2 regions of the Peribacillus sp. NPDC101481 genome follow, and region 2 is predicted to be linked to the other one. Evidence: riboswitches for the same ligand, from Rfam matches in the RefSeq annotation. Region 2 holds a riboswitch; the other holds the start of a gene.

Region 1 (23,179 bases), on a different contig from region 2:
ATAAGGCTTCCTTAAATCTGCATTTAATGAAGGGGATTTGGCTTTGCCAAGCTTCGTTTCAAGTGACGATTGATGAATTAGGTTGTACAATACATAGGAAGAATAAATTTTGATGAATTAGGATGTGTCTATAGATGAGAACGATTGATCCATTTGAGATACTCGATGGAAAAGCGATAAAATATTTGGATGTATTTGGCGTTGAGGATGGCATTGCCTTAAAGAGTAAGTACGAAGATAAATCGTATTGGATATATGATTATTATTGCATGCATCAAACTTGTGATTGCCAGGAAGTATACCTTGAATTCGTTGAGGAGCTTAAAGGCAATAAACAGGCGGGACAGCATTTTGGAGTGAGGGTTTCTTTCGGGGATAATCAATTTGTCCTGGAGGATTATAATATTTCCAAGCAAAAGGCGATGGATATCGCGGAAGATACGCTGAAGTACAGTAAAGATGTAATGGAATTATTTAAAAAGCGGTATCAGCAAATGAAGGAAAAAGGCACGCAAATTATCACGGAAAGTGCTAAGGCTGCTAAAATGCCGCATGTTCATGCAGAACCAGTCATTGGCAGAAATGAGCCTTGTCCATGCGGAAGCGGGAAAAAATACAAAAAATGCTGCGGTGCAGCTTAACATTTTGGAAGCTGACTCGATTCGGAGTCGCTTCTTTTTTAATTGGAAAAGCGCATGCTTGCAAAAAAACTGAATAATGAATAAAAAAATGTGGTATTTATCGAACGTTTGTTCTATAATGAGAGTACCAGATAATAACATAAAAAGAAATAAAAACTAGTTATTTAGACGGAATTTTCCGAAAACTTCTTTTTTATTTTCATAAATCTGGTATATATAAGAGAGAAGAGTTTTTTGATCTCATCTCTTTCAACGGTAGACGGCAACCAGACGGGATAAAAATCCCCACACTGATGGCAGTTTAACTTATTGAACGAAGGAAGGGGTAATCAAATGACAAGAGAAAAAAGATTAATACCTTACAAAGTTCTAGAAGTAATGGAAACGGTGAAAGAGAAGATTCCTGAGGGTGTCGAGCTTGTGAAAGCACCGGCGATTTGGGAAAAAAGCAATTATGGTGAGGGCGTGGTAGTTGCCGTCATCGATACAGGCATTGACAAGGGACATCCAGACCTCAAGGAAAGAATCATTGGCGGGAAGGATTTTACCAGTACCGGGGATTATCAAGATGATAACGGGCATGGGACACATGTTAGCGGTACGGTTGTAGCTGCCATTAATAATGCCGGTGTAGTGGGAGTGGCTCCGAAAGCAAGCATATTAGCGTTAAAGGCCCTAAATGGTCAAGGACAAGGCGATATAGATTGGATTAATGGGGCTCTAGAGTATGCAATCAATTGGCGGGGACCTAATGAAGAAAAGGTTTCGGTTATTTCACTTTCACTTGGCGGACCTCCGGATGAGACTGAACACAAACTCATTCAAAAGGCCCTTCAGAACGATATCCTTGTAGTTTGTGCAGCCGGAAATAGCGGTGATGGGCGTCATGAAACGGATGAATTGGATTATCCAGGAGCATATCCCGAGGTAGTGGAAGTCGGAGCTGTGGATTTAAGCAGAAATTTAGCGGATTTTTCAAATACAAATGATGAAATTGACTTGGTGGCGCCAGGGGTTGATATTCTCTCTACGTATCCAGGCAATAAATATGCGAGGTTGAGCGGAACGTCAATGGCTACGCCCCATGTAAGCGGTGCAGCAGCTCTCTTGAAAGTGATTGCTGAAAAGGAATTTGAGCGCAATTTAACTGAAGCGGAATTATATGCACAGCTGGTGAAAAGTACGGAAGATCTGGGAATAAGCAAAAAAGCACAGGGAAATGGATTGCTTAACTTAACGATAACGGACCAAAGAGCTGAAAAATCGATTAAGATTACGATAGAATCAGAGAACCTTAAGTTACCGAGTAAATCGGTTGTCATGGAATATTAGAAAAGAAAAAGGTGCCTCAAGAAATTGGGGCACCCTTCCATAATGATTATTTTTTATTTTTCCTTAGAGCTGCTAAAAGCGCTACAATGGAAAGAATTAGTGATATGACAGCCAGGGTGATGATCAGCGTTTGGTTGCTATCATCTTCTGTTGTTGCTGACTCCTTTGAATTGTCAGTTGTCGTGGAATCATTAGTGTCAGCTTCATCTTTGTGACCATGGTTCGCTGGTTCTGCACTATCATTAGGCACAACCGTAATTTCCGTTACAGAATGCGGTAGGTCTGAGCCTTCTTCACCGCTCCATTCAACAATTTCACCATCTTCGTAATATTGAAATGCATCCCAGGCAACTTTCGTTTCTTCTTTAGGATTTTGTGCTACGAAAGAGAATTGCTGGAATTGTCCTGCTCCGATACCTTCATCAGTTGCTGCCCAAGTTACCGTTTTTACATGCCCATCTTTGTCACCTTCTGTAGTTACTTTCCATCCCGGTACAGGCTGATAGCTCTCAAAAGTAACCCCTTCAGGAACTTTTAAAGTCACCTTTGTAGTGGCAGCTTCTTTTTCGACGGGTACTTTGAGTGTATAAGTTTCCCACGCCTCAGGGGCAGATGAACTAGGCTTGACTGTAACGTGAGCATACGCTGAACCGGAAAAAATGAATAGTGCAGCAAATGTAAAAATAAGAAGCTTTGAAATGTTCTTCATTAGTATTAATTCCTCCTGTTATGAATTTCCTATGAAAATTATAAAATCAGCATTGATTGAATCCAGGCTTTCAGTTAATCCGTGAACATGGATACTCCACTTTCCTGGCATGGTTAATATAGACTTTGATGTAAATGTACCTGTGTTTTTCTCCTTCATCTGCAGCTTTATTTCACCATTTGGCGTATCCAATGACTGCATTGTGATTGTAAGCTGCTCTATTTCAGCAATTGGCTTGCCTTCATTGGAAAGGTTTACTTGAATCAGGTTATCCCCTACTTCATTGGGGGTCACCATTAATGTAACCTCATTATTTTCTTCAGTCAGTAACGTCTTTTCAATGGGCCCGGGAGAAGACATGGCAGTTTGGACATTTGTCAATAGAGCTGCAACGACAAGTATGACGATCCCTAAACCAAACTCCATTCCCACACTATAACCAAGTTTTTTCGTTTGCTTTTTCCCTCGGAGAAAATGAAAGCCTCCTAAAACGATCATGACTAACATGAGACCGATTTTCGCTAGTAACAATTGGCCATATGTTGTGTTAAACAATGAATGGATAGTCGGTACATGCTGTAAACTGCTATATATCCCACTGACAATCAGTATGATTACAAACAGAAATGACCATTTTGAAAACCTGGAAATGATCGACCAGTAAAACGTTCTCTTATCTTCTTGGACTGCCTGACGATTGGCTAGCCCAGGCAAAATTACCAATAAGGCCATAATGCCGCCGAGCCATAAAGCCATGGATAATAAATGAAGGAAATCCATCAAAACGGCCAGGACCTGATTAGGAACGGCTGCTGTATGTCCAGTTAAAGCCTTACAAATCATCAAGCAGGCAATTATGATGAAAGAAAGGTAAGGTAGTGATTTATTCAGGGTGTTCTCGAGCATGAAATAAATCACTAAAAATAGAAGCAGCAATATCAGAATTTCAATGATCCAGACCGATCCAAAGTTTGTAGCATTCAATACTTCTTTTATATAACTAACTTTAAATGCATCAGTCCAACCCACGCCAGCATCAAGCGTAACTTTTAAAGGCAGACTGCAGAAGATGGAAAATGCTAAACCTGCATATGAACTCCAAAGGTATAGACGAGTTCTTTTGCTAGCTTCAAAAAGTCGAGAATCCTTCATTAACGATAATCTGAAAAAAAGGATTCCGGTTAGGGCAGCGAAGCATATGTATTGAAGACTTTGCAGGATTACATTGATGGAATTCGGAAAACTTGCATTTACTTCGGAATTTTCTTGGCCTGAAAGACCAGCTGAATCTCCGAATTGAAAGGGTATTGTTCCTTCGATGGGATGGCCATCACTCGAAACCACTCTCCATTTAATGTAGTAAATCCCTTCATCGATAGTGTCCTTCCACTTAGCTTCCAGTACTTTTTCACTTTGTTCCGAGATTGCACTGTCTTGGATTTGAATTTTGTCCCCATCTTGGCTGAATACCTCAAGCGAATGGAAAGCTGGCTGGATATTCTCACTGAATTGAATGCTGATTTTTTCAGGAAGAGCATCCATTGCTTCATTCGGGCTAGGATTAGAGCTTATTATTGTAGCATGACCAAAAGCCATTGCTGGGTTTAAAAGCAAAACGAACAGGCTGACTATCAGCCAAAAATATTTTTTCATCTTGGTGTGCCATCATCCTTTCATCAGATTATGTAAGTTTATTATAAAAGGAAAATGTGAAAAAACAGTGAAAATAAATTAGTTATCTAAAGGCAGTTTAAGAGGTTCGCTAGAAAGGTGATAACAATATGGTTAGATGACCTGCCTCCCTCCATCCATTATAACCATAGTATTGGTTGGGGATTCCGCTTTGCACCAAAGAATCAATAGGTATCCTCCGAAAAAATCCATTAAGAAATAATTAAGGTTCCTTTGGTAACCTGGCCCTATCATGTTTGCAGGAATTATAGGAGGGATAGGCTTTGCTAAAGAAGGGGTTAAAAGAAAAAAGCGTGAAGGTGATCTTGGTTGGTTCTCTTGTAGGGATGGGAACATCCACTTATATGCCCGAGGCATGGGCTGCGGAAGGCGCGTCTGTCATTCAGGAAGAGGCACAAACGGTAAATAGTCTTTCAAAGCTAGAAATAGAAGGGATAGAACTGGATCAAAAATTTTCGGAAGATGTACACGATTATAGTTCGGCAGTGGGGAATGATGTGGAAAAGATCACATTGCTTGCAGCAAGTCCTAACGAGAATGCAGCCATATACGTGAATGGTGTAAAAATGACAGATGGTAAAGTGAAGGATTTAACTCTTCAAACTGGCATGAACACGTTTAAAATCACCGTCAGCGATGGGGAAAATGAAACGGTTGCGTATACTCTCAAGGTCGAAAAACTTGAAAGTGATGATAACCTTTTAACATCGATTGGATTATCAAAAGGCTCATTAACATTCGATTCTAAAGTGACAGCTTATAATGCTTCAGTTGAAAATGAAGTCCAGTCCGTTATGGTAACTCCAACATTGAGTGACAGTACCGCAATTGTAAAGGTGAATGGAAAGGATGCTACCAGTGCCGGTGTAAAGGTCACACTTCCAGTCGGTAAGACAACGGTGAAGATTATCGTTACAGCAGAAAATGGAGATGAAAAAACCTATACGCTAACGATTACACGGGCTGCAGCCAAGGTAACCGAATCGAAAGATGCTCCTAAAGAGAGTGAAGTTCAAAAGGAGCCATCCACAGAAACAAGTAATGCTCAACCTTCCTCGGATAATGGGAATAAATCATCTTTAACATCAACAGAATCCTCGGATAATGGGAATAAATCACCTTTAACATCAGAGGAATCCTCCAATAATCTAAAACTAAGCAGTGGTGTCAGCCAAGTGCCGAAAGCACAGCAAATTGAAAGTAATTCAACACAAAAACTGAAAACGGATTCTATAGAGAAGGCAGCGTCAGCAGATTCTTTAGGCGAGGAAGGCAATAATGCACCAGTGTTAAACAATCTGACAGTATCAACTGGAGTATGGAACAAAACTTTTGTATCTAATGAGCATACCTATCATATCGAGGTCGATAATGATATTTCTTCAGTCGAAATGGATGCAGTGACAAATGCCAGCGGAGCAACGATTGAATATGACGGTGAGAGCAGTAAACAAGTGAAGATCAAGGATAAAGCGAAGACGGCCATATCCGTTACCGTTTCGAAGGATGGGGAGCGCCGTACTTACGTCCTTGTTTTCGAAAAGGATATGGATGTGGAGATGGATGAGGAAGAAACCGTGGATGATGTCAAAACAAAAGAGGCAGAGGAAGTTGAGGCTGCACAAATGAGTATGGCTGGCAAGAATGTGAGCGATACATCGAAAGATACAGAAGGCCAGGTTAATGTGATACAGCCTGTCGAGACTGTGTCATTCTTTGGGAATATAAAGGATTTCTTCACCTCCCTGTTTAAATAGAATCGTTCTGAATCCTGCAAAAAAGGACAAGGTTTAGGCTTGTCCTCGGATTCAAAATTTTATGGGCAAAATGATTTGGATCTCGGTTCCATAGTTTAGTTCGCTGTTAAAGCGGACCTTTCCCCGATGCGCTTCGATGATTCGGCAACTGACTGTCAGTCCTAATCCGGTTCCTTTTTCTTTAGAAGAATAGAAAGGTTCTCCGAGATGCTTTATCCGGTTTTTTTCAATTCCGCTTCCATTATCTTTGATGGTGATGGAAAGGTTATTATCCATGCGTTCGAAATCAATCCAAATGTGATCTGCGGATGCCTCCATTGAATTTTTGAGCATGTTTATGAAAACTTGTTTTAATTGGTTTCCCTCACATAAAAGAAGCGGTATTTCGTTTTTAACAGATATTGATATTTGGGTGGGGTACGAGTCCGCCTCTGGTTTCAACAAGGTTTTGACATCATTCATCAGGTCGATGATTTGATGTTTGCTGAATGGAAGTTCCTGTGGTTTCGCCAGAACGAGTAACTCACTTACAATAAGATTGATTCGGTCCAACTCACTTAACATGATTGTGTAGTATTGTTCATAGGGATGGTCGCTCTTTTTAAGCAGCTGGACGAAACCTTTTAAAGAAGTCAACGGGTTTCGTACCTCGTGGGCCACACTTGCGGCAAGTTCGCCGACTATCGATAATTTTTCGGTTCTTCTTAAGCGGGCTTCGGTTTCCCGGATTTGAGTGACCTCTTTAGCATAAGTAATGATTCCGACTAAATCCTCGCCAACCATCATCGGGACAAACGTACAAGAAAGTAAGATGGAATTCCCGTACTTCGTCAGGAATTCTATATCTTTACCTTTTTTGATTCCCTTATGGTTTTCCATGACATATTGGCAAGATGTACGGATCAATTCCGCGTCTTCTGCTGAGAAGTTCAAATTAATGAATGAGGCTCCATGTATTTCTTCCTGTTGAAAGCCTGTTACCGTTTCAAATCTAGGATTCACCGTCGTGATCATTCCGTTTAAATCAAGCATCAGCATCGGATATGGGTTGTGTTCAAACAATGACTTATAGCGTTGTTCACTTTCGAATAATTGATTCTCCGCGACAACCCTTTCAGAAATATCCCTGCCAATGACGACTAAGCCTTTTCGTGAACCATCCTCATTGAACAGGGGAACTTTGATCGTATCAAAGGTCTTGTGATTGCCATCGGGAAGTGGGATGATTTCCTCACACCGTGTGATTTCCCCTTTTACCCACGTTTCTTCATCGGAAACTTCACAGTAGATCAACGACTCTTTATAAAATTCGGAGTATTCGGCGAGCTCACTGTCTCTTTTTCCTTTATAATTTACATGCTCCAATTGAAATAATTGCAGCCCGAAGGTATTGGATTCAAGCCATCGGCCATCACCATCCTTGAAGTTAACGAAATCAACCATCGAATTGATGAGTGTACGCCGACGTTGTTCCGCCTCTTTTAATCGTTTGAATTCTTCCCTTTTAGCTAAATAAAGATATAAGACCAAGCCTATTGATAAAAGGAAAACAAAGCCTTCCACTCTTTGCAGTTGAACGAAGACTTCCTTGTTTTGGATATTTGTAGTTAAAAAATAGTCGAATACGACTAATGTAAGAATCCCGGATAGGATATATATTGCTAAGATGGAGCGTTTGGACATGGAGATTCTCCCTGATTTTAGACATTTCAAAGGTAAAATTACATACACATTTTAACAAACTATCGAAAAAAAATATATGCAGAATCCTAAATAAAAAAACAGGGGCCAATGTGGTCACCTGTTTTTTCTGAAGAAGGTAAGTTTCTTTTTCTTTTTTGCACGCTTATAGATAATGAAAAATAGTAAGAAGAGGAGTGCGAGTGCAGCTAGCGTATATTGGTTCATTTCAACAGATAGCAGTCCATAGGGAATCAGCGATAGGAAGAAAAAGTATATAAGGTTGCCAAGCGCCGTCGCTAATAAAAAATCCTTGAACGTGACAGTGCTGACTCCAGCTGCCAAGTTAATTAAGCTTGTTGGGATAAGCGGGAAAATCCTTCCTGTAAAAACGTACATGAAGCCATGCTCCACAACGGTTTCCTGCCATTTTTCACCAATCTTCTTTAAGAGAAGCTCCTGAAACCAGTTTCTTGCTGCATAAAAAATGAATCCTGAGGCAACAACACTTGTAAACCAACTCCATAGATAGCCATATATGAATCCGAATATCGTGACATTGATAGTCAGGAGCAAAATTAAGGGGATGATTGTAAAAGAATTTTGTACAAACATCAATACGAATGTCACAATAAATGTAAGCAGAAGGTTTTCCTTCAATATACCAATAACAGAATCCAGGTCACTTTTCCAAACCAAAGTGAACAGCTCAGCATTAGAGTATATAAATATTGCGATTACAAGTAGACCTAATATGGTCAGGACTTTTTTCAAAGGGCCACCACCATTCTTACTAATAGTTTATCATTTTCGAGTTCATTGGTGAAAAAAAAGAGCTGCCGCATCATGCAGACAGCTCTTTTCCATTATAGTGGCCTAACGGCGCGAAGATTCCTTTTAAAGCCACTTTTCAAACTGAATTCTTTTGTTCATTCCATAAATGATTGGCGCTCCGATCAGGAGGACGACGAACTCACCGACAGCTGTAGTCATCCAGCTTAGCCAGAATGGCAAGCCAAAGGCAAGGTTCAGTTCAATTGCAATTAAAAACATTGTGAACGTGAAAAAGATAATCGTGGCGATCATCCGTCCTTTAATGCCTTTTATGAAACGAGAAATATAAATGACAAGCAATAAGGCGAGCAGGGATTGCCCCACCCCAAAAATCAAATCATATGGCACCATCGGCGAAAAGAGCAGATTCGATATGAAGACCCCGCCAACGATACCGTAGATATACTTTTTATTGAATATAATCAGATGATTCAACATTTCCGGTACACGGAATTGGAACATCTCAAAAGCTATTGGTTTAAACACCAATGAGACCGCCACATACAAGGCAGCCAATAACCCGTTTATCACGAGTGTACGAACATTCATTTTACTCTCTCCCTAGTTTTTTATCGTGGGATGGTTACGAACCACGTTTAGGCGTTTACCCGATTATTAATAGTATCCCATGTACGCTTGTTTCGTCAATTTGTAAAGAATGGTTTTAATTTATTAGTTTCCCCAGTAGAAGTAGACAATAGGATTTTGATTTATTGCAATGAAGGATGATATTATTTCAATATGTACGTCAAAGGAGTGAATATAAAATGTCAATCGAGAGTGTCAAAAGCCATTTTAAACAATGGAATCGGGAAGGCGACGTAAAGGAGTTCGAAACATCGAGTGCTACGGTGATTGAGGCAGCGGAAACCATCGGTGTTATCCCAGCTCGGATTGCTAAGACTCTTTCCTTTAAAGGGGAAGGTGAACACGCGATTTTGGTAGTTGCCGCAGGGGACGCCAAAGTGGATAATAAGAAATTTCGTCAGACATTCGGCTTCAAGGCACGAATGCTTTCGCCTGAAGAAGTGCTTGCACAGACCGGCCATGCAATCGGAGGCGTTTGCCCGTTTGGTCTGGCAAACGATTTAGCTGTTTTTCTTGATGTATCGATGAAGCGCTTCGAGTCATTGTTCCCGGCTTGCGGCAGTGCGAACTCTGCAATAGAACTTACACTCGCTGAATTGTTTGAATATTCAGGTGCGAAGGAGTGGGTGGATGTTTGTAAAGGTTGGGAAGAAAAGGACAATGAGGAAACGGCGGTAGGCAATGCAGTTGATGTCATTTGATTAATGTAACAAAAAATTAGATTCACATGATTGGGATTGAGTCCACTGCAGTGGACTTTATTTGTGGGGGCCGCATGCATTTCCATGATTAAAGCGGAAAGCGGGCAGAAAGTGTTCCTGAGCGGAGGTTGAAAGATGTTAAATGGAAGCGAAAGAAAAAGCAATAGCAGCTATCTTAGTCTTAAAACTCTTTATGAAGAAAATATAACGGTTAAGAGCATTGCCCAGGAGCTTGAGTTTTGCCATAAAAATGATCTGGCGCTGGATATTCAGAAGGCATTGGAAAAAAAGAATTTTGATATATTGGCTGTCCAAGATCAAGGGGAAATCATCGGGTATATCGAAAGGGAAGAACTAGGTGAAGGAAGTATTTCTGAATTTATGAGAAACTTTTCACCAAGGGAAATGGTTTCGGACTCAACCCCTTTGATCCAGCTTCTCCATATTTTCAAGAATAAAACAAGGGTGTTCGTATTGGAGAATAATTCAATTAAAATGTTGATTACCCATGCCGACCTTCAAAAGCCTCCGATCAGGATGCTGATATTCGGATATATTACCTTATTGGAAATGAGGATGAGCGATATCATCCTGGATAGATTCGGCGATGGCAGCTGGTATCCAATGATCAGCGAAGACCGTTTAGAAAAGGCAACCGAATTATATAGAAGGAGAATCGATAAAAATGAGGATATCAATATAATAGAGTGCCTGCAAATCAGTGATAAATTCGATATTATACATAAAGATAAAGAATTGAGGCACTTCTTCCAAATCCCTTCGAAAAGTAAAGGGAAGAAGGATGCGAATGCCATCCGGAAATTACGGGATAAGATTTCCCATGCTAATGAACTGGGTCTGGACATGTCATGGATGGAAATCATCGAGGTTGTCGAGTCCTGCGGCCGACTGCTCGAAATCTCTGAATCCTATCCTTACGAAAAATAAGATCCGGCTAATCATGCTGGTTCTTTTTTAGCTCATCCAGACAGAAAAAAACTGCCCATATCAGGCAGTCTCCCCGAAATTTCAAAACTCCGGCAGTTGATCCAGGTTATTTTCCTTTATCCCATCGGGCTCACTCCGCAATATGTCACGTCCATATTTATGAAAGACGTCAACATTGGCCAGGTTGCCCGCCTTTGCTTCCGCAAGGGCTGTGGGGTAGTCGAGTTCGCGGCCGGAGTTCGTCTTGATGGCGATAATATTGTCCTCTTCATTTTTCCTTACGGCGATGATTTCTTCTTTTCCTGCTGAATCAGGTTGGTTTGCTTGCGGTGTTCCCTGCTGTTTATATGATTCATAGGCTTTTTCAAATTGGTCCATGTTTTAGACACCTCCTATTTATAGGGTGAGCCATTTTTTCTGCAATATACAAACCGGATTTCGTCCAACTTGAGCCGTTATTTCGTCCAAATGGGCCGATTTTTCGGCACTTTTTTTTGTGATTGCTGTCTTATTGGCCTTTTTGCAGTGGCATGGCACTTGCATCTATTTTAAGTAGTGCAGTAGTGCAAATTTAAGTAGTAGCAAGAAATAATATCCACTGAATTAAGGAGGAATATGAATCATGAATGTAAAACAAGGGGCAAGCACTGTAAATGCAAAACAACCGGTCAAGACAATGAAAGCGGCGGTCGTCAATGAATTTAACCAAAAACTTGAGGTTAAAGAAGTACCCATTCCGAAATTGGAGTATGGTGAGATATTAGTGAAAATTAAAGCCTGTGGCGTGTGTCATACCGATCTACATGCGGTACATGGTGATTGGCCGGTAAAACCCAAGCTTCCGCTTATCCCCGGACATGAGGGTGTGGGCATTATAGAAAAGGTGGCAGAAGGCGTAACTTCCTTGAAAGTGGGTGACCGTGTTGGGATCCCTTGGCTTTATTCAGCCTGTGGCGATTGTGAATATTGTCTGACCGGCAGGGAAACGCTTTGCTTGGATCAATTGAATGCAGGCTATTCCGTGGACGGCGGGTATGCGGAATATTGTAAAGCACCTGCCAAATATGTGGTGAAGGTTCCTGAAGGGCTTGACTTTGCGGAGGTATCACCGATTTTCTGTGCAGGTGTAACGACGTATAAAGCGCTTAAGGTATCAGAAGCAAAACCTGGTGATTGGGTAGCGGTTTATGGAATTGGTGGATTGGGACATGTTGCCCTGCAATACGCGAAAGCGATGGGCTTTAATGTGATTGCTGTCGATATTCAAGATGATAAGCTTGATCTGGCAACGGAACTGGGGGCGGATTACACGGTTAATGGGCTTAAGACAGATCCTGTACAGGCCATAAAGGATAAAGTTGGCGGTGTGCAGGCATCGATTTCTGTAGCGGTTACGAAAAAAGCATTCGAACAGGCTTACAGTTCTGTCAAGAGGGGAGGCACACTTGTCGTAGTCGGATTGCCGAATGATGAACTTCCAATCCCGATTTTTGATACAGTGTTAAATGGGGTAACTGTAAAAGGGTCCATCGTCGGGACGAGAAAAGATCTACAGGAAGCTGTTCAATTTGCGGCTGAGGGTAAAGTCAGAACGAATATTGAAACAAGAAAGCTTGATGAAATCAATGACGTGTTTTCAATGATGGAAAAGGGAGAAATCAACGGACGCATCGTATTGACGCTAGAATAGTAACAGAGGAGGAAGCCCTGGAACGGGGCAACCTCCTTTTTATTATGTCTGGCTCTTCTCATTTAATATATAGCGCAATTTCCTTATGGATATTTGCAAGCGTTTGGCAGCTTCATTCCGGTTGCCGTAGGTTTTTTGCAGTGCCTGCATGACGAGCTCCTTTCCAATTGTCGATTGAAGCTGTTTGATTTCCGTAAGGATTTCTTCAAGCATCAGTTCATCCTTCTCATTAAAATCGGCCACCAGTCTTTTTCGCCACTCTTCAAGAAGGTTTTCTGTTGACTGAATCTCATTAAGGGACACATTTTTGTCAGTGGTGATCTGGCTGTTGGATAGAGAGATATCATTGGCGGTTATTACCGACTTATTGTCTGCAAGAGTTAGCGTGCGCATGACCACATTAGAAAGTTCGCGTATGTTGCCTGGCCAGTTGTATTGCTGTAATTTTTCAATGGCTTCATTGGAAAAAGAAATATCTCCATGACCATTTCTCTCAATCAAGTGACGGACAAGCAAGGGAATATCCTCTTTTCGGTCCCTTAATGGCGGGATATCCAGAGTCACGACGTTCAGTCGGTAAAATAGGTCTTCCCGAAATTTATTCTTGTCCACGGCCTGCTGCAGGTTTTCATTGGAGGCTGCCACTAACCGGGCGTTCGTCCGTAATGTTCCACTGCTGCCAACCCGCATGAATTCCCGCGTTTCCAAAACCCGAAGCAATTTGACTTGAATGGCGGGACTCGCATCCGCAATTTCATCAAGGAAAAGCGTCCCGTTCCCTGCAATTTCGAAAAAACCCTTTCGCAGCTGGGTCGCTCCGGTGAAAGCGCCCTTTTCATGACCGAATAATTCGCTTTCAAGCAGGGATTCCGAGATCGCTCCGCAATTGATGCCGATAAAAGGTTCATGGTTCCGGGGGCTGGCAATGTGGATGAAGCGGGAAAGCACTTCTTTACCGCTTCCAGTTTCTCCTTCAATTAATACATTGACGGATTTTTGGGCCACCTTGAAAGCCGTTTCAATCAAATTCTTCATTAAAGGACTTTCACCGACAATGAGTCCTGAATCCACGGCTAGCTTATGAATGAAATGCTGATTCAAAGCTTCATTTTCATTTAATAGGTTGTCAATCTGCCTTTCCAGTACTTCAATATCCACGAAGGGTTTTTCCATGTAATCACTCGCGCCGAGCTTCATTGCATCAACAGCGGTCTTGACGGTGCTGTATCCGGTCATGATCAGTACCTTGCAACGCGGCTGCAGTTGTTTTAGATGCTGCAGGAGGGAAAGTCCATCACAATCCGGAAGCTTCAAATCTATCATTGCGACATCAAAACGCTGCTGATTCCAATCGATCTCATGAAACTCCTTGCCGCTACTCACAACTTGTACGAGGTAACCTTTCATCGTAAAAAGGCGGGATAGAAAAGTCCCAACCTCTTTCTCATCGTCTACCACAAGTAAATGAACCACCTTATCATCCCCTTTCCTCTCCTTGTAAGGGAAGCCTCAGGAAAAAAGTGCTTCCTTGTCCTGGTGTGCTCAAAACGTCGATCATTCCGCCATGGTCTTTGGCGATGCCAAGGCTTACAGACAGCCCCAAACCTGTACCTTTTTCACGGTCTTTAGTCGTATGAAAGGGATGGAATATGAAGGGCAGGCGTTCTTTTTCAATCCCCGTTCCGTTATCAGTCACCTGAACCACCATGAACTTGTTTTCTGTATAGGTAGTGATCGCAATTGATTTTTCCGTTTGGACGGACTCATCTAATGCGTCCTTGGCATTCAATAGCAAGTTGATGATGATCTGTTCTATCTGCGGCTGGCTGCCCTTTATGAAAGGAAGGTCTTCCTGAAGGGTAAGATGGAGGGAGATTTGCTTCTTCCCAAGTTGGAACTTCAAAAGGTTCAGGACTTGGTTAATGGCTTCATTAATAGAATAATAGTGGAATCTATACTCGTCCTGCCTTGAAAAGGTAAGCAGGCTTTTCACTATTTGCCTGCATCGGTCTCCGCAAATCTTGATATCGTCCAAAAGCATATAATCCGGATTGTCCTTTGGGGTTTTCCGTAATAAAATTTGCGAGTTACCAAGAATGGCCGTTAATGGGCTATTCAATTCATGGGCAACCCCAGCTGCCATTTCACCAATCGCCCCAAGTTTCCCGGCATGCAATAGCTGGACTTCCATCTGTCTTCTTTCGGTGACGTTTTTATAATAAGCAATGACCCCATATACTTGATGCTCCTTATTTTGAATTGGGTAGGCATGCATTTCCAAGATGGTATCATGCTGAAGGAGAATTTCCTGAGACCCTGGCTTATTACATGTAAAGGTATCTTGAATCAGAGATTGGGATTTTTCAATTAAAGCAAGCAGGTCGGAAAAGTCCCTGGCTGAATCATTGGATTGATAGACCGTTCCTTTGTGATCAAAGACGATGATCATATCTTCAACTGCCTTGAATGTATCCTCCCATTCCTGTTTGGAATGAAGAACTTCCTTATAAAGCTGGGCATTCTCCAAAGTTAACGCGAGCTGATTGGATAGTTGCTCAAGAAATTCGAGTTCATCATCATGCCATGTTTTCTTTTTCTTCCTGCCGAAAGTCCAAATTCCGATTTTTTTACTTTTTCCGTATAAAGGGACTAATAGAAGTGATTCGATTTCAAGGGATAATAGACGTTCCTTTTCTGGAAATTCCGGTAACCGTTTAACTTCCACCTGAATCGGCTGTTTGTCCATCAAGGCGGATGAGAAATCCTGAAAAGGGTGTAACAAGTTTTTGGGATCCATTTCAAGTTCGCAGTGACCATTAGGGCAGATGTGAAGCAGGGCAGGTTCTTCCTCATACAATATGACAAAATGACTGTCATCGAAGGTAATGAGCTGCTTAAGTTTTGCAATAACATTTCGGAGAATCTCTTGGATGTCGATGTCCATATTCATATTTTTAGTGATGTCATTCATGATTTCAAGCTGCATATTCTTCTTCTTCAGCTGATCCACGGTTTTCTTAAGTTCCGTGTAATACGTTTTCTTTGAAGATTTAACGCCTGTCATTAAATCTATCATTTCAAGTTTGTTCATGCTTTTCACCTCTTATAGGGCTGTAAGAAGCAGCTGATTTATCTGTTCTAATGACATATCACGAGGATTTGTGATCATGCAGGCATCCTCAAGAGCGGTCATCCCTATGGGATCTATCATTTCTTGCGTAATGCCGACATCACTTAAACTCTTGGGAGCCCCTATATCCTGGGATAATTCCCTTACGAAGCTAATGGCTGCCATTCCTGCTTGCTGCTCGGTCAATGCCCGTGTATCGATGCCCATGATGTCGGCAATCTCGCTGAATCGCCTTGGTGAGGCAATTCGATTGAAATCCATGACATGAGGAAGGAGTATAGCATTGATTTCACCATGCGGAAGGAGATACTTGCCGCCTATAGCATGTGAAATGGCATGGGCAGCTCCCAAAATGGCATTGGAAAAAGCCAGTCCAGCCTGCAGGCTCGCCATCGCCATCGCTCTTTTTGCTTCCTCATTATGCCTGGATGCAACAGAGGGGCGTAAGTGGCGGGAAACGATGAAAAGCGCGTTTTTAGCTTGTACATCTGTCAAAGGTGTCGCAGCGATTGAAACATAGGATTCAATGGCGTGGGTTAAAACATCCATTCCCGTAGCTGCGGTCAAATCCGGTCCCAAAGTGGTTAAGGTACCAGGGTCGACTATTGCAATATCGGGGACGAGTGATTTTGAAATGATCGTCATTTTTTTCTCGCGGAATGAATCGACGATCACCGAAAACTGGGATACTTCCGAACCCGATCCTGCAGTGGTCATGATCATCACCATGGGCGGGAGGGGAGAGTGGACTTTATCAACCCCTTCATAATCACTGATGATGCCGCCATTCGTTACTAAAAGGGCAACCCCTTTGGCGACATCCAAAGCACTGCCTCCACCCAACCCGATGATGGCATCACATTCTTGTTCTTTAAATGCCAAACAGCCGGCCTCGATCTCCCTGTCCTTCGGATTGGTCGTCATTTCAATGAAGGTAGCAAAAGCAAGGCCTGCATCTTGGCAGGATTCAATGACTTTATCTAACCAGCCAGCATTGGCCACCCCGGAGTCACTTACTATCAGAGCCTTTTTGGCACCCAGCCGCAAGCAGGCCTCGCCAGCTTGTTCAATCGAACCTTTTCCAAAAATCACTTCCGGCATCACGAATTTAGTTATCGACATCTTTGCGCCTTCTCCCTGTAGAAATTCTATCTCTTCTGTATTATTTTCCCGAAAAAGAGCGAAAATCCTGTTTGGATTACAGGTATTTTTATATAATATGACAAAATATCGAATGATAGATAACTTTTGGCACGGGTCAAACCTCCTGTTGATTTCTTGGATTTGTAAATTCGGTACTTTAGACATGCATGAATAGGGATAAACCTACCTAGTTAGTATTTTCTATATATTGTAAAATTATGGAGGAATCTATTAAACTGGGAGGCAATCTATGAAAAAACAATTTCTGTCGGTAACATTAATCGCAGCATTTACACTCGGGACAGCCGGGACAACCACCGCTTTAGCAGCGCCACATTCATCGCCGGTGCTATCAGCGCCATCCACGGACAAGCAAGTCATTAAAAGAATCGATGCCGATAAAATCTACAAGAATATTGAATACCTCTCACAAACACCTCGGGTGGCCGGTACGGATTCTGAGTATAAAGCCGTCCAATTCATCAAAAAGCAATTTCAATCTTATGGCTATAAAGCCGATATTGAAGAGTTCAATTTTTTATCTTATACAGACCCAAATCTGGTCGAGCTGTCCGTTGCCGGATTTGATGGCGAAATCCAAGCGAACCATTTAACCTATTCAGTTAATGGGGACCTATCAGGTGAAGTGGTATATGCCGGTTTAGGAACGAAAGAAGAGCTTGAGGAAACCGATGTTGCAGGGAAGATTGCCCTTATACAAAGAGGCAGCCTCACTTTTGCAGAGAAAGTATTGAATGCAGCGGAAAAAGGGGCAGCGGGTGTCATCCTGTTCAATAATGCCGATGGGGAATTAAATGGGACACTCGGAGGGGCTAATGACAAGTATATTCCATCCGTCACGATCACCAAAAAGGATGGAGAAGCCCTTCTGGAAAAACTGAATGCTGAAGTCAAATTGACAGCATCATTAAAAATTGAAGGAGCCTATTCCGGAGAAAAAACCTCTTATAATGTAGTGGCAACGAAAAAAGCAACAAAGAACATTAAAGCAAAAAAGAACGATATCATTTATATTACTGGCCATCATGATTCCGTCGCAGGTGCACCCGGAGCGAATGATGATGCATCAGGAACATCCGTCACCCTTGAACTTGCCCGTGTTCTGAAGAATCTTCCTACAGATACCGAAATTCGCTTCGTCACCTTTGGGGCAGAGGAAAATGGATTGCTGGGTTCACAGCATTATGTGAGCAATCTCCCTGATGATGATATCAAGCGGATCATTGCCAACTTCAATCTCGATATGGTGGGAAGCAAGGATGCCGGAGATTTGGTCATTTTGACTAATGATGGAGAAATGAACCTTGTAACCGAGCTGGCCCAGGCATCAAGTACAAGATTGAATGGTGAGCCGACTCCATATGGACAAGGCGGGAGAAGTGACCATGTATCCTTTGCTGAGGCTGGGATACCCGCTGCTTTATTCATCCACAGTCCATCAGAGCCTTGGTATCATACTCCTGATGATACCATTGATAAAATCTCAAAAGAAAAGCTTCAGGATGTTGCTGAAATTGTCGGTACCGCTGTATATGACCAAGCTAAAATCGAAGCTAGAAAACCTGATCTCAATCATAAAAAAGGGAAAAAGGTGAAAGTTCCGCATTTATTTGACGAAAAGGAATTCAAATAATGCTGTAAATATTTAGAGGGTGCAGCCTGCACTCTCTTTTTATGTTTAAAAATGGAAAAACGGGGGGGAGTCTAATCTGGAATTTGTGCGTGTGGGATGAATTCCCTAAACACCTAGCATAAATAGCTTATTTATCCCTATTTAACTCTAAGACTATAATCCTTATAATAAAAATTATGAAAAATATGACAGTCTACATAATGAGAATAGTATGTTTGAGGTGATTTTTTAAGTGTATGCAAATTCATTGAGTGAAATACACTCAGCCCTTTCCAGTAAAATGTCCGATGTGAATGAAAAAATCAACCGTTTGGAGCATGCAAAAAGTCAAATCAAAGTAGAACAGAATGCTTGTCTTGGGGAAATCGCTAAAATTAAAAATCCGGACTTGGCAAAAAGCTGGACGGGAAACCGTGCAGAAGACTTTCAAGATGCCCGTATTGATGCATACAAGGCAATGTCAACGATCATTCATGATGATTATGACGACTATCAAGAGAAAATCGACGGTAAAATCATGATACTTAATATAGAGAAAAAGGCTCTGAGTGCAGCAGGTACGATAGCACATGAAGCGGATGTTCTTTTAGGCAAAGGAGAAGCCGTCATAGATCAATTGGAAAGCAAAATATCATATTTAAAAGGGTGGTTGTTTTAATGACGACAATCAAACTGAATCATCCTGCCGTAACGAAGCAAGTCGATCAGGTGAAGACGGCACTTGGTACAGTCACGCTTGGAAATTTGCCGGCAGGCGTGCTTGGCAATAATAAATTGGAATTCACCTCGAAATGGATCGACCGCGAAACGAACCTGGAGAAGGTCTTCGAGCAATATATCAAAATTGTCCAGAAAAATGTGGAAGATACCCGTGCCAACATTGACTTATTAAAAGAACAGGATGAAGCCATCGCCCATACGTCTTCACATGGGTATCAGCGATGAAGATATATGAAGCCGAGACATTGACGGCCGCAACCAAGTCGCGCGCCAAGCAATATGAAGAACTAAAGAAGGAAGTCACAGCCCTGAAAAAGGAATTTCAGGGCATCGTCGGCCTGGATAACGAGTTTCAGGGAGCCGGTGCTGCCGCCATCAAAAGCTTCTATGAAGCACAAATCGAAGTGGCGGACGCCTGGATGGAACTATTCACGACCCAAATCAGTTTTTTGGAAGGCATACCGGCCACCCTGGAAGAGGCGGACCTCTCCGGAAATACGGTGGTCGAGGTTCCCTTTTTAGACGGCGAAGTGTCAAACGGCATCAACCAAGCGAAATCGCTTGTCGATGAGCAAGCGAACGATCTCCAAAGAATCCTGAACAGCATTGACGATATCCTGCCTCTTGATATGTTCGATCAAAAGGACTTTAATGAAAAAATCACGCTGGCCGGACATAGACTGGATGATACCGTGACAAAGGTCGAGAATGTCGACCGGCAATTGGTCGAGGAATATGATGTGTCCGTTGGACAGGAAAACGTGGCCGTTGGCCTCTTCCGTGCCTTGCTTGATGCCACCAAACAGGGCGGCAACGTTTCGCCGATGACGTTCGATCAATCGGCATTCAAGAGCAGTGACGTCTATCAAGTGAAGGATGAAGTCGCCGGTCAGATGAAAGACTATCAAACCTTCAAAAAGCAGCAAGCCGAAGCCCGGAAAATCGAACAGGAAATGGAAGAACTCGAAAACCGCCCATGGTACGAAAAGGCCTGGGATACGACAAAAACCTTTACAGGGGAATTTACGGGGTATTATGATTCTATCAGGGCCTCGACCGGAGTCGATCCAGTAACGGGCCGCAAGCTGTCCGATGCCGAACGAATCGCCGCCGGCGCCATGGCAGCAGCTGGTTTCATCCCCGTCGTTGGCTGGGCCGGCCGGGCCATTAAAGGCGGCAGCGCCATCTACAAAACGGCCAAAGGACTCAACGCAGCGAACCACGCGCTCGATGCCTATAAAACGACAAAAGGCTTTAGCCTCCTCCAGAAAACCGAATACGGGATATACGGACTCCTCGCAGCCAACGGCCTCGGCGAAGCGGCCACAGGCAAAGACATGTTCGGCAACCAACTGACCGAGGAACAGCGCCAGAACGGGCTGTTGATGGCACTCGGAATCGGCGGTGTGGCAGGTGCTGCGAAGGTCGCAGATAAAATATCAAGTGGTACAAAGTTCGTCCCTTACAGCAAGGAATTTGCGCAAAAGCAGGTACAGAAGGTTCAAGCTACAATAACAGATATAGCGAGATCCGGAAAAACCACGTTAAAAAATATAGGTGAAGAACTGGGTAAAAAAGAAATTCCTAAACGTATAAGTGTGGAACAAGTTTCCCTCGCAGGAGGACCAAGCCTTCCCCAAGTTGTAATGGAAAAGCAGACAATTAAGGAAGCCTATCAGAAATTTACTGTGAAGGATAGCAAAGTAGAGGGTGTTTCAAGGGAGAGTATTCCTAAGGGTACGGATGAAGTTACACCTAAAAAGAAAACTGTGCCGGATTGGCTTAAAGAGCGATGGGAAGCAGGTAATAATTTTAATAAGGAAAATCGTCCTCGTTACCCTTATAATGAGGTAGAGTTGGAAGCGAAAGAAGTAGGCGGCAAAAAGTACGTAGTTGATTCATATGCACCCAATAAGGAAATAGTATCGAGAAAATTCACTCAACTTAGTGAAGTGCAGGAAAAGACAGCTAAGAGTTACTTAAATGAAATTACAAAAAAATATCCTTCAGGCTCTAAAATATCAAATGGCTCTTTTAATCCAAACGCTCTCAAAGGAGGGCGACTTAAAGGTGAATTAATATTAGAAGTGCCAGTTCAAAATAAACTAATTCCGCAAACAATTCTTGATGAAGCAACAAAAAACAGAATTATTATTAAGGATATTAATGGGAAGGTGTATAATTGACTATGAAAGTTTATTATTGTGACGAGTGGTCAGATATCAAAAAAAAGCCTTGGAACATTCTTGATGAACGTACTGCATACACATGCCATCAAAAACATGAACCATATACGGCGGTATTAACTGAAGATGAAAAACCTCAATATATTGTAAATGTAACAAATGAATGGGTTTCGGTAAGTTTTTATGATGGTTTCACTCGTAAGTATCTAAATTATGACTTTGAAGTTATGAATGATGGAAAGATTTTTTTAAGAACAGCAATGTATTGGGAATATGATGATGAAACTGATAAGGAAGTAAGTAGCTTGATTTTGGGCTTCCGAGAAGATGGCTATATAGCAATGGAAAAGAGAGACTTTACAACCGGTTCAGTCGAGGAACGCGAAATTAGCGATACCCTTGAAAGAAACTGGGACGTATTTCCTGATTTTGGTCAGTACATTCATTTGTGCAAAGAGGAAAGATAACGGGGCACTCTCCAGTGCCGAAGTTAGATATACAAAAGGTTGTCATTTATCAGTAACACATAAGGCAAGTGAACTAAAGATAAATAAAATATTGAGTTAGACAAAAAGAAAAATGATACTTATAAAATAGAGACTCCATGAAGGTAAAACCATCATGGAGTTTTTTTAAAATGCAATGATAACGAAAAAAGAACGGGAACTGGGCGAGATGACATTTTACATGGCTGGATGTGCAGTTTAATCGGCTAAGAGAGCTTACCGAATAAGGTGCAACTTGTTTTTCTTTTATATGACCTTAACCCAAAAGTTAAGGTCTTTTCATTGTTGATATGAATATGTATCATCTTACGCCATATTTGGCTCCACAGATAATAGGCCGTGAGGACTTAAAATCATATAGATTTACTTAAGGCAAGGTGGCTTAGAAAAAAGTAGCTAGTGGAACAAAGTTCGTCCCTTACAGCAAGGAATTTGCGCAAAAGCAGGTACAGAAGGTTCAAGCTACAATAACAGACATCGCGAGATCAGGAAAAACCACGTTAAAAAATATAGGTGACGAACTAGGTAAAAAAGAAATACCTAAACGAATAATTGTGGAACAAGTTTCACTCGCTGGAGGACCAAACCTTCCCCAAATTGTAATGGGAAAATAGACAATTAAGGAAGCCTATCAGAAATTCACTGTGAAGGATAGAAAAGTAGAGGGTGTTTCAGGGGAGAGTGTTCCTAAGGGTACGGGTAAAGTGTATCCAACTAGACAAATAGATTCAGTAGCAGAAACACATATAATTGATAGAGTGAAAGAGCTAAGAGGGAATTTAACAAGTAGGTATAAGAAATCTGGTAATTTTGCTGTTGCAGAAGTGGATGTCAGTGGGATAAGTAAATCTGAATTTTATGCTCAAAGTAGCATAAATGAACTCAAAGGAAGTCTTGAGGATAAGGTGCCTGATATTTCTTTACAACCTGAAAATCCAATGTTTAAAGCTACAGAAGCAGTTGGTAAAGAGGGAGAGAGTTACTTAAGGAATACAGATACGGAGTATAAAATACTAAATGACATTGCTTCTAGGCTTGGAGAGAATACACAAACTAATGGGAAAATTAAGTTATTTACAGAATTGGATACTTGTGACAGTTGTAATAAAGTCATAGCAGAGTTTGCTGCTAAATATAAAAATATTGAATTAGAAGTCATACACAACAATGGTAATAGAATTATTTCTTAAACTTAATTTTTATTGGAGGAGAAAACTAATGAAAGATTGGGAATATAATGAATTATTTGATGCAATTCAGGAGACATA
Region 2 (8,218 bases):
GTGCTTTCATGATGTACGGTTTTACGATAGTTGATAAACTCCAAAAAATAGATGAAGATATTCAGCGCAGCCAATTGAAGTATACAAACAAGAGGGTTCTCGTGAGTAAGGAATTCACCTTTGATGCGGCACACCATCTGCATGATTATGAAGGAAAATGCAAGAACCTGCATGGCCACACGTATAAGGTCATTTTCGGATTAAGCGGGTATACAGATTCACGCGGGTTGATGATAGATTTTGGGGACATCAAGGATATATGGAAAAATGAAATTGAAATCCACCTGGATCACCGTTATTTGAATGAAACCCTGCCGCTCATGAATACAACAGCTGAAAATATGGTTGTCTGGATTTATGAAAAAATGGCCGAATACCTTTCATTAAAAGAATATGAAGGTGCTAGAGTCGAATTTGTTCGACTGTACGAAACGCCGACAAGCTATGCCGAAGCCAGACGGGAGTGGATGGAAAGTGAGTAAACTCCCGGTTATGGAAATATTTGGGCCGACCATCCAAGGGGAGGGAATGGTCATTGGCCAAAAAACCATGTTCGTTCGGACGGCCGGTTGCGATTATTCGTGTGCCTGGTGTGATTCCGCATTTACATGGGATGGCTCCGGTAAGGAAGATACCGTCCAGATGACTGCCGAAGAAATATGGGATGAGCTGAAGCGTATTGGGGGTTCCGCTTTTTCCTTCGTTACGATATCAGGAGGAAACCCGGCTCTGTTGAAAAACCTAAACGGCTTGATAGCGATCTTACATGAAAATAAAATGAAAATAGGTGTCGAAACCCAAGGGAGCCGATGGCAGGATTGGTTTCTCGATATTGATGAACTGACTATTTCACCTAAGCCGCCGAGCTCTGGAATGAACACCGACTTTACGGTGCTCGACAAAATCATCTCGAACCTTGCCAATCGAAATCCTGACAACCATGTCTCATTGAAAATCGTCGTATTTAACGAGGAAGATTATCAATATGCCAAACATGTACATGGGCGTTACCCGGAAATTCCTTTTTATCTGCAGGTCGGCAATGACGACAGCAGGACGGCGGATGATCGTCAATTGATCAGCGGCCTATTGAAGAAGTACGAAGAGTTAATTGATAAAGTGATAACAGATGATGAATTGAATGATGTGAAAGTCCTGCCCCAGCTGCATACCTATATATGGGGTAACAAGCGGGGCGTATAAAGAAAAGAAAGCGGAGGCAGTGTGATGCGTAATCACACTGCCTTTTAAGCTATTACAACCTTTGAATGTGTGTAGCTTTGAAGGATGATGTGTATTTAAGGCCATATCCAAATAAGCGATCCATTCCAATATGCGCAGTCCAAATTAAACCAATCAGCATCAATGCATCAGACTTTAGAAAAATGGCTAGCAAAATCATGAAGATGGACAGAGTATAAGTATGAAATAAGTTATAAACCCTTGCTCCAATCCGATCATTGATCAGGTAGGCCAGCATGGAAACATCAGGCGATAAAATCAATAGAAGGAAAATCCACCAGCTGAATTCATATAACGAATAGATGTAAATCACCGCTAAAAGGACCATGAGTCCTTCAATATGAAGGTATTTCTTTACCATATTAAAACCTCCAATGTTTAATTGACCTATGGTCAATAATATTCAAAAAATTATATGATGTTCCTGATGATATTTTTTACATGAAAATAAGCTAAGCCTTTTACATCTTGATAAGTTAGCTCAGAATTAATATAAAAAGTTATGAATCCGTGAAGAGAAAGAAAAATCGACCATATGGATGCAGGATTCAATTTGTTGTCCGTTAGGTCCGTCAGGGACTGGATGAGCTTTTCATATGTTTTATTAGAATCAAATTGAAGTAACTGCTGAATTTCTTTTTCCTTCGATAAAAACATGATGGAATAATGATTTTGTTGGGTTAGACCGAACTCCAAGAAGCACAATAAAATCTTTTCCATTTTTACAGAAGAATCCTTTTCCGACATGATGATATCATCGATTAAATTATTTAAAACGGAGAAATCCGTTTTTACCAAACTATAAAATATTTCCGCCTTATTTTTAAAATGATAATAAATGGCTCCATGGCTGCAATCCAATGATTTAGCCAATTGCCTCATGGAGACATTAGAATACCCTAACGTTGCAAAAAGGTTTCTAGCTTCATTCAACACCATGTCCCTGGATAATTCTTTACCTGCCGATTTCCTTGGCGACATCTTGTCACCTCCTTATTAATTGACCACTGGTTAATTAGGATGATAGCTCACTGATTTCCAAATGTCAAATATTAGATTGAATAATAAATTCCTGTTTTTAAAGATAAACTTTACCATTTACTGAAGCGGAATTCCACCAGTGTTGCAAAGGGGAGCATTCAGGACATTGCAGCGTTTTTATTTTTAACTTTAATACCCTTATATGGTATTATAAGGATATTATTGGAGATTTGAGGGGATGGATAAATGAAAAAGAAATTCGGTATTTTGGCATCAATTTTCATAGTCTTGACGGCTTTTTTTTATTCAATAAACCGTATAAAGATAAAACAATTCCTGTAGAAGACATTTTTGAAGTGTATCCACGAGAACAGGTAATAATAAATGAAATGGTGATCATAGATGGAGTTGATGAGGACAATCCGAGTGATGTCGATTTGAATGATGAAGAGGAATTGGAAAATTTGGTAAAAAAGCAATATGAGCAAAATCAAAAGGGAGAAAAAAATTTTTGCAGAAAAAAATCAGTGAAATCACCTGTCTGTAATGAGTAAACTAATGGTGGAGGCGGCAGTTATTGATAGTTTCGGATAGTATCTATGGGGAACACATTGTAGAGGGAGTTCTGGAAGGGCTGATAGTAAGTAAACCGGTCCAAAGATTGAAGGGGATACATCAAGGCGGGGCAAGTTATTTAGTTAATGAGAAGTGGGATGTCACACGATTTGACCATTCAATTGGTGTGATGCTTTTAATAAAAGCGCTTGGAGGTTCATTGGAGGAACAAATCGCGGGCTTGCTGCATGACGTATCCCACACTGCATTCTCACATGTAATTGATTTCGTTCTGGATTGTAAGGATGAAGATTATCATGAAAAAATATATGAACAAGTCATTATGGAATCCGAAATCCCATTTATACTGAAGGAATATGGATATGATCGTAAAGTCATTTTTCAATCAAAATGGGAATTGCTTGAACAGCCAGCACCTGAGTTATGTGCCGATCGGGTAGATTATACTCTCCGGGATATGTATCAATATGGACATATCACCATCGAAGCCATTAAAGAATTCCTAGAACATGTAATCATAATAAATGGAAGGATGTATCTGGATAATATTGAATCGGCGGAATGGTTTGTGAAAACGTATTACAGCGAAGTTATTGATTTTTTCATGAACCCACTTAATATATATGGCTATGATATCTTGGCAAAGACCTTAAAAGTGGCTTTAGCAAAAAAACTGATCAGCCTTGATGACTTACTCGGTACAGATGAAGAAGTCATGTGCTTGTTAAGCTTCACTGAAGACCATGAAGTTCAAAACCTATTAAAACGGATCCATGGTAACGTAAAGTTGAAAGAAGATCAAGTGGAATACGATATACATCGGAAAAATAAAATGCGCCTGATAGATCCTTCAGTTATTCAAGGAACCCAATTGGTAATAGCATCCAGTTTATCGGAAAAAGTCAAGAAAATGGGAATTGAAGCCTACAAAAAAGCTTCAAAGGGCATGTATCTAAAAGTGATTTCCGATTGAATTTCGTGTCAAACCATACGGGAAGTTTTTTCTCGGAAACATCTAGGTCTCCTCCCTTAGTTGATTTAGACAATCGACATTAGGAAGGAGCTTGCTTAACGGATGCCTTATCATCTGAACCAGCACCCTTTAATAATTAAAAAACCAATGATGCTCTCAAAGTATTAACGCCATTTTCTAAATAACCCTTTAAACAGGTTAATGTATAAACCCAACCTTCTTTTTGTCCGATCATTTTGTTTATTATTTCAGGGTCGTCCTCACTCAATCCTGATTCGTTTACTTCAATGATTGTACTCGTTTTATCCAACTCTTTTAGTGTAATGGTAACAATCGTTTCTTGATCATTTCCGCCCCACGCAAACACGATTTTCCTATTTTCCTCAACTTCCATTACATTAATGACCACTTCAGCATCGTATTCGTTGTATCTCAATGTAAGTGTCCTGCCTTGTTCCCATCTTTCCGAACTCGATGAGAACCAGAAATTCCTGATTTTTTCAGGATTCACTATGGCTTCAAACACTTCATTAGCTGGCTTGATTATCTTAAATTTCGTGATTATTTGGGTATCCATACTAAAACAACTCTCTTTCGATTTGTTTTTATTTTTTTCCACTATCCCAATCTACTGATATTGACGGCAGTGTCCGTCCAGTTTCAAGCAAGCTCTTCAGGTTACTTAGAATGGCTGGCCATCCATTATTCAAGCCTTCATAGGTATTTTCATCATATACGAAATCTGTCTTCAAAAGCTCCTCATGCCTAAGAATTAACTTCACAGTCGAATCGTCCATTTTCTGTAATTCAAAAGTGACCCGTGTAGGCTGCTCGCGAGGTGTTTCGTCTCCTGCCATGATCCATGTAAACGAGAGCAGGTGCAACGGCTCGCATTTAAGTACATTACCATGATCAGTAATCCGCCCATCTTCCAGCAAATATTTAACGGCTGCCCCTTCTTGCCAGTCAGACTGTACTTGCAATCCAAAGTGATATTTCTTCGTGACTTCACCACTCGTCAAGGCTTCCCAAAGCTTCTCTGGTGTGGTTGCGATATAAATAGGATAGACAAACGTAGTTTTTTTCATAATTCTTTTTCCTCCTCGCCAAATAAGGTATCAAGATCGTAAATGACTCTATCATTGATTTTCGGCTTTCATATACAGGCGGTCAAGCAGTTTTTTGCGACAGAAATCGGCAAAGTCATTGCATTGAAGAAGATTTGAAGTGAATTGCTAATATCGGATTCTCCGTAACATAAAAGGGCCATATGGAAACTTCTTGATTTCCAATCGTTTTCAAGCTACGATAAATGAGGAAAATGATAATCCGCCCGGGCGGAAGAGGTTCTAGCTACCCTCTCAAAAAAACTAAGGAGAACAGTGCTCTTTCTTAGGGTGCTGTTTTTTCTGTATAAGGAGAATTAAGAAATGTTAAGAATTTTATTGTATTTAGTATCCATAATCACGGCGAATGTGGTTACAGCAGCTTTTGCGCCATTACATTTTGGCATGTTCATCATCCCGATGGGGACATTGCTCATCGGGGGAACCTTCATCTTCCGAGATCTGGTCCAGAATAAATTCGGCCGCGCGAAGACCTATATATGTATCGTCACTGCACTTATTTTATCTGCATGTGTATCATTTTTATTAGGGGATACGTTACTGATTGTATTTGCTTCCGCATTATCGTTTGTGGTCGCAGAAACGGCGGACACGGAAATTTATACCCGTTTAAAGCTTCCGATGAGTTGGAGGGTGTTTTACAGCGGGATCGTTGGAGGATTTTTCGATTCGGTGATATTTGTCGTGATTGGCCTAAGTCCACTGGGTGCCAATATATTGCCATGGGAAGCAGTACCCGCTGCGGTCATCGGGCAAATCATCGTTAAAACCATCATACAGTCAATTGGTGCCGTACTGTTGGGACGAATCAACGTAGAACTGGAGAAACGTGTAGTCGCCAGTTAAATGCCAGGAGGGGTGCACTCGATGGAAGGAACCAAAAAGGAAGAAGATAAATGCTATTGCCTCGAGGCCTTTCGTGAAAAATATGGCCCCCATGTTCAAGGGGAATGCATGAAGCTCTCCTGCGCCAATTATCGCAAGCATAAAGGAATTGACAAAAAAGGACCAAATTAGGTCCTTTTTTTTGCGCGTTAACGGAGTAACTCAAGAGTAAACGTGAAAAACTCACGATTAAATAGTGCGAACTAAGTGTGCAGTACGAATTCACGAGTAAAAGTGCAAAATTCACGAGTAAACAGTCCAAACTCACGAGTAAAAGTGCGAAACTCACGAGTAAACAGCGCAAACTCGCGAGTAAACGTGAAAAACTCACGATTAAATAGTGCGAACTAAGTGTGCAGTACGAATTCACGAGTAAACAGCGCAAATTCACGAGTAAACAGTGCGAACTCAAGAGTAATTCACGAATAAACAGTGCGAAATTATGAGTGCAGGACGAATTCACGAGTAAACATCAAAAAAAGCTTCCTGCACCGTTCCATTATTGGGGCTAGGAAGCTTTGTATTTTGTTTAGAATTGCTCTGTGGTTTTCCGAACTAATTTTTCGAGGAAGAAAAAGCATTCTCGCTTCCGTTCAAGTTCGGTTTGTCCATTTTCGGTGACATGATAATATTTCCTGCGGCCTGACTCGGACTCTTTCCAATGGCCTTTTATGAATTCTTTTTTTTCTAACCGTTTCAGGGCGGAGTAGAGGGTGCCTTCACTTATTTGATATTTGCCCATGCTCATTTCCTTCAAGATCTTCGTGATTTCATAGCCGTATAGCTTTTTTTGTGAAAGAAGTGAAAGCAAAAGGAGGTCAATGCTTCCCTTCATTAATTCTTTATCCAAATAAATTCTCCTCCTTTTCATTTCTAAAGTGTAATACGTTGTACATCGTATCACAAGGTGCATTTTACTTTTCTAAAAAAAAATGGTTAAATGACGATTGCTAAATAAATTTAATCATAGTAAAATGTGCTTCGGAACGGATGAGTTGTGAAGAGTGTGGTAAGGATACTATATACATGATTTAATTGTTTTAATGAAAATACGGAATAGGATAGAAGAATCACTACTCAAGGGGTATTAATTGATTTTTTTTCAAAAATCATTTAGATTCTATTTATCAACAAGAGCAAAGAAAGAAGGTCCTAGATAGATGAAAGTGAAAGCACCAGAGCCATTCACATATATTGGTGGAAAGAGAGCTGTTCTTTTACTTCACGGGTTTACCGGAAGTACAGGAGATATGAAGAAATTAGGGAAATACTTGAATGATCTTGACTATACTTGCCACGGACCTCTTTATAGAGGGCATGGAGTATCTGGTGAGGAACTCGTTAAGACTGGTCCAAAGGAATGGTGGGAAGATGTAGTTAATGGCTATAAATTCCTTAAAGAAGAAGGCTATGAAGAAATTGCTGTTGTAGGAATTTCTTTAGGAGGAGTTTTCTCATTAAAAGTGGGAATTGAATTGCCTGTAAAAGGCGTAGTTTCAATGTGCGCTCCGACGCAAGGGAAAAGTATCGATCGACAAAAGAACCGCTTGCTCAATTATGCACAGGCTTATAAGAAGTTTGAGGGCAAAAATGCAGACCAAATTGCTGCAGAAGTGAAGCTGCTGGAAGAAGAGCCTATGCCTCAACTTAAAGATGTGCTGAATATTATAAATGAGACAGGTGAAAATTTAGATTTAATCACATCACCAACGCTTGTTTTACAAGGGCGCTTGGATGATCCTGACTATACGGAGAGTGCTACAGCGATTTTCAATGAAGTCGATACGCAGCATAAACACTTGATATGGTATGAAAATTCAGGTCATATTATCACATTGGGCAAGGAACGTGAACAGGTGTATGAAGATGTGTATAAGTTCTTAAATACACTGAACTGGTCGGAGTAATAAGCGAGTTGATAAATCCCCTTTAAGTTAATATGTGTAAAGCTTGCATTCATAAGTAGGCTTTACACTATACTTGAGGGGGATTTTACTTTGGCTGAAGATTTATTTGTAGAAAAAGACCTTTAAGGCATCATTATTGTCAATGGTTGCCAATAAAATATCGTTCACGTCGGCATTATATGTTATTTTGATTCTGTTTTTCAGCCATGCTTCGTCCTTGCCGCCCCGATTTAATTCTTTAGAATCAATCTTTCCCTCTTTAATAATCGTTTTAGGAAATGTGAAGGCATTTGTTGCTAGGTGCATATCTGCTGGGGTTACCGCTTCATATTGAGGATATAAGAACAATGAAATGGTACCATCTGGTTCCCATAGTGCGAGTGATACTTTTTGAATATCTTTGACTTTTTCTTTTCTTAATTCCGATAATAAAACATCGATCGAAATTCGGGCCCTTGCCAAGCTTTTGTATATGATTTGTCCATTTTCGATAAGGGGAAGGGGATCAGAGTCAAAAAACCTTCGGA

The links. A riboswitch is a leader RNA that binds a small molecule or an ion and turns the genes downstream of it on or off. The one in region 2 is predicted to bind preQ1.
Region 1: it holds a riboswitch for preQ1, as region 2 does, so the genes downstream of both, ACIROD_RS23045 (QueT transporter family protein) here and ACIROD_RS07400 (VUT family protein) in region 2, are expected to answer to the same signal.

The regions. Positions count from the first base shown of each region.
Region 1 covers NZ_JBIWNJ010000004.1:281,286-304,464, reverse strand. Annotated here, with positions in the region: gene ACIROD_RS23080 (SEC-C metal-binding domain-containing protein) at 135-641, shown strand; gene ACIROD_RS23075 (S8 family peptidase) at 975-1,973, shown strand; gene ACIROD_RS23070 (YcnI family copper-binding membrane protein) at 2,020-2,682, opposite strand; gene ACIROD_RS23065 (copper resistance protein CopC) at 2,701-4,335, opposite strand; gene ACIROD_RS23060 (cadherin-like beta sandwich domain-containing protein) at 4,638-6,131, shown strand; gene ACIROD_RS23055 (PAS domain S-box protein) at 6,183-7,814, opposite strand; gene ACIROD_RS23050 (TVP38/TMEM64 family protein) at 7,929-8,585, opposite strand; gene ACIROD_RS23045 (QueT transporter family protein) at 8,709-9,194, opposite strand; PreQ1 riboswitch class I at 9,201-9,245, opposite strand; gene ACIROD_RS23040 (YbaK/EbsC family protein) at 9,413-9,934, shown strand; gene ACIROD_RS23035 (hypothetical protein) at 10,070-10,882, shown strand; gene ACIROD_RS23030 (DUF3892 domain-containing protein) at 10,964-11,260, opposite strand; gene adhP (alcohol dehydrogenase AdhP) at 11,559-12,572, shown strand; gene ACIROD_RS23020 (sigma-54-dependent transcriptional regulator) at 12,615-14,045, opposite strand; gene ACIROD_RS23015 (ATP-binding protein) at 14,050-15,663, opposite strand; gene ACIROD_RS23010 (iron-containing alcohol dehydrogenase) at 15,676-16,824, opposite strand; gene ACIROD_RS23005 (M28 family peptidase) at 17,096-18,499, shown strand; gene ACIROD_RS23000 (YwqH-like family protein) at 18,732-19,157, shown strand; gene ACIROD_RS22995 (YwqI/YxiC family protein) at 19,157-19,444, shown strand; gene ACIROD_RS22990 (ribonuclease YeeF family protein) at 19,441-21,405, shown strand; gene ACIROD_RS22985 (hypothetical protein) at 21,408-21,872, shown strand; gene ACIROD_RS22980 (deaminase domain-containing protein) at 22,556-23,101, shown strand; gene ACIROD_RS22975 (Imm3 family immunity protein) at 23,130-23,179, shown strand, end outside.
Region 2 covers NZ_JBIWNJ010000001.1:1,537,266-1,545,483, reverse strand. Annotated here, with positions in the region: gene queC (7-cyano-7-deazaguanine synthase QueC) at 1-12, shown strand, start outside; gene queD (6-carboxytetrahydropterin synthase QueD) at 12-482, shown strand; gene queE (7-carboxy-7-deazaguanine synthase QueE) at 475-1,203, shown strand; gene ACIROD_RS07430 (DUF4260 domain-containing protein) at 1,256-1,603, opposite strand; gene ACIROD_RS07425 (TetR/AcrR family transcriptional regulator) at 1,654-2,223, opposite strand; gene ACIROD_RS07420 (hypothetical protein) at 2,454-2,777, shown strand; gene ACIROD_RS07415 (HD domain-containing protein) at 2,801-3,772, shown strand; gene ACIROD_RS07410 (SRPBCC family protein) at 3,909-4,349, opposite strand; gene ACIROD_RS07405 (SRPBCC family protein) at 4,378-4,860, opposite strand; PreQ1 riboswitch class I at 5,110-5,152, shown strand; gene ACIROD_RS07400 (VUT family protein) at 5,203-5,745, shown strand; gene ACIROD_RS07395 (hypothetical protein) at 5,767-5,916, shown strand; gene ACIROD_RS07390 (PadR family transcriptional regulator) at 6,314-6,634, opposite strand; gene ACIROD_RS07385 (alpha/beta hydrolase) at 6,945-7,691, shown strand; gene ACIROD_RS07380 (DUF421 domain-containing protein) at 7,794-8,218, opposite strand, start outside.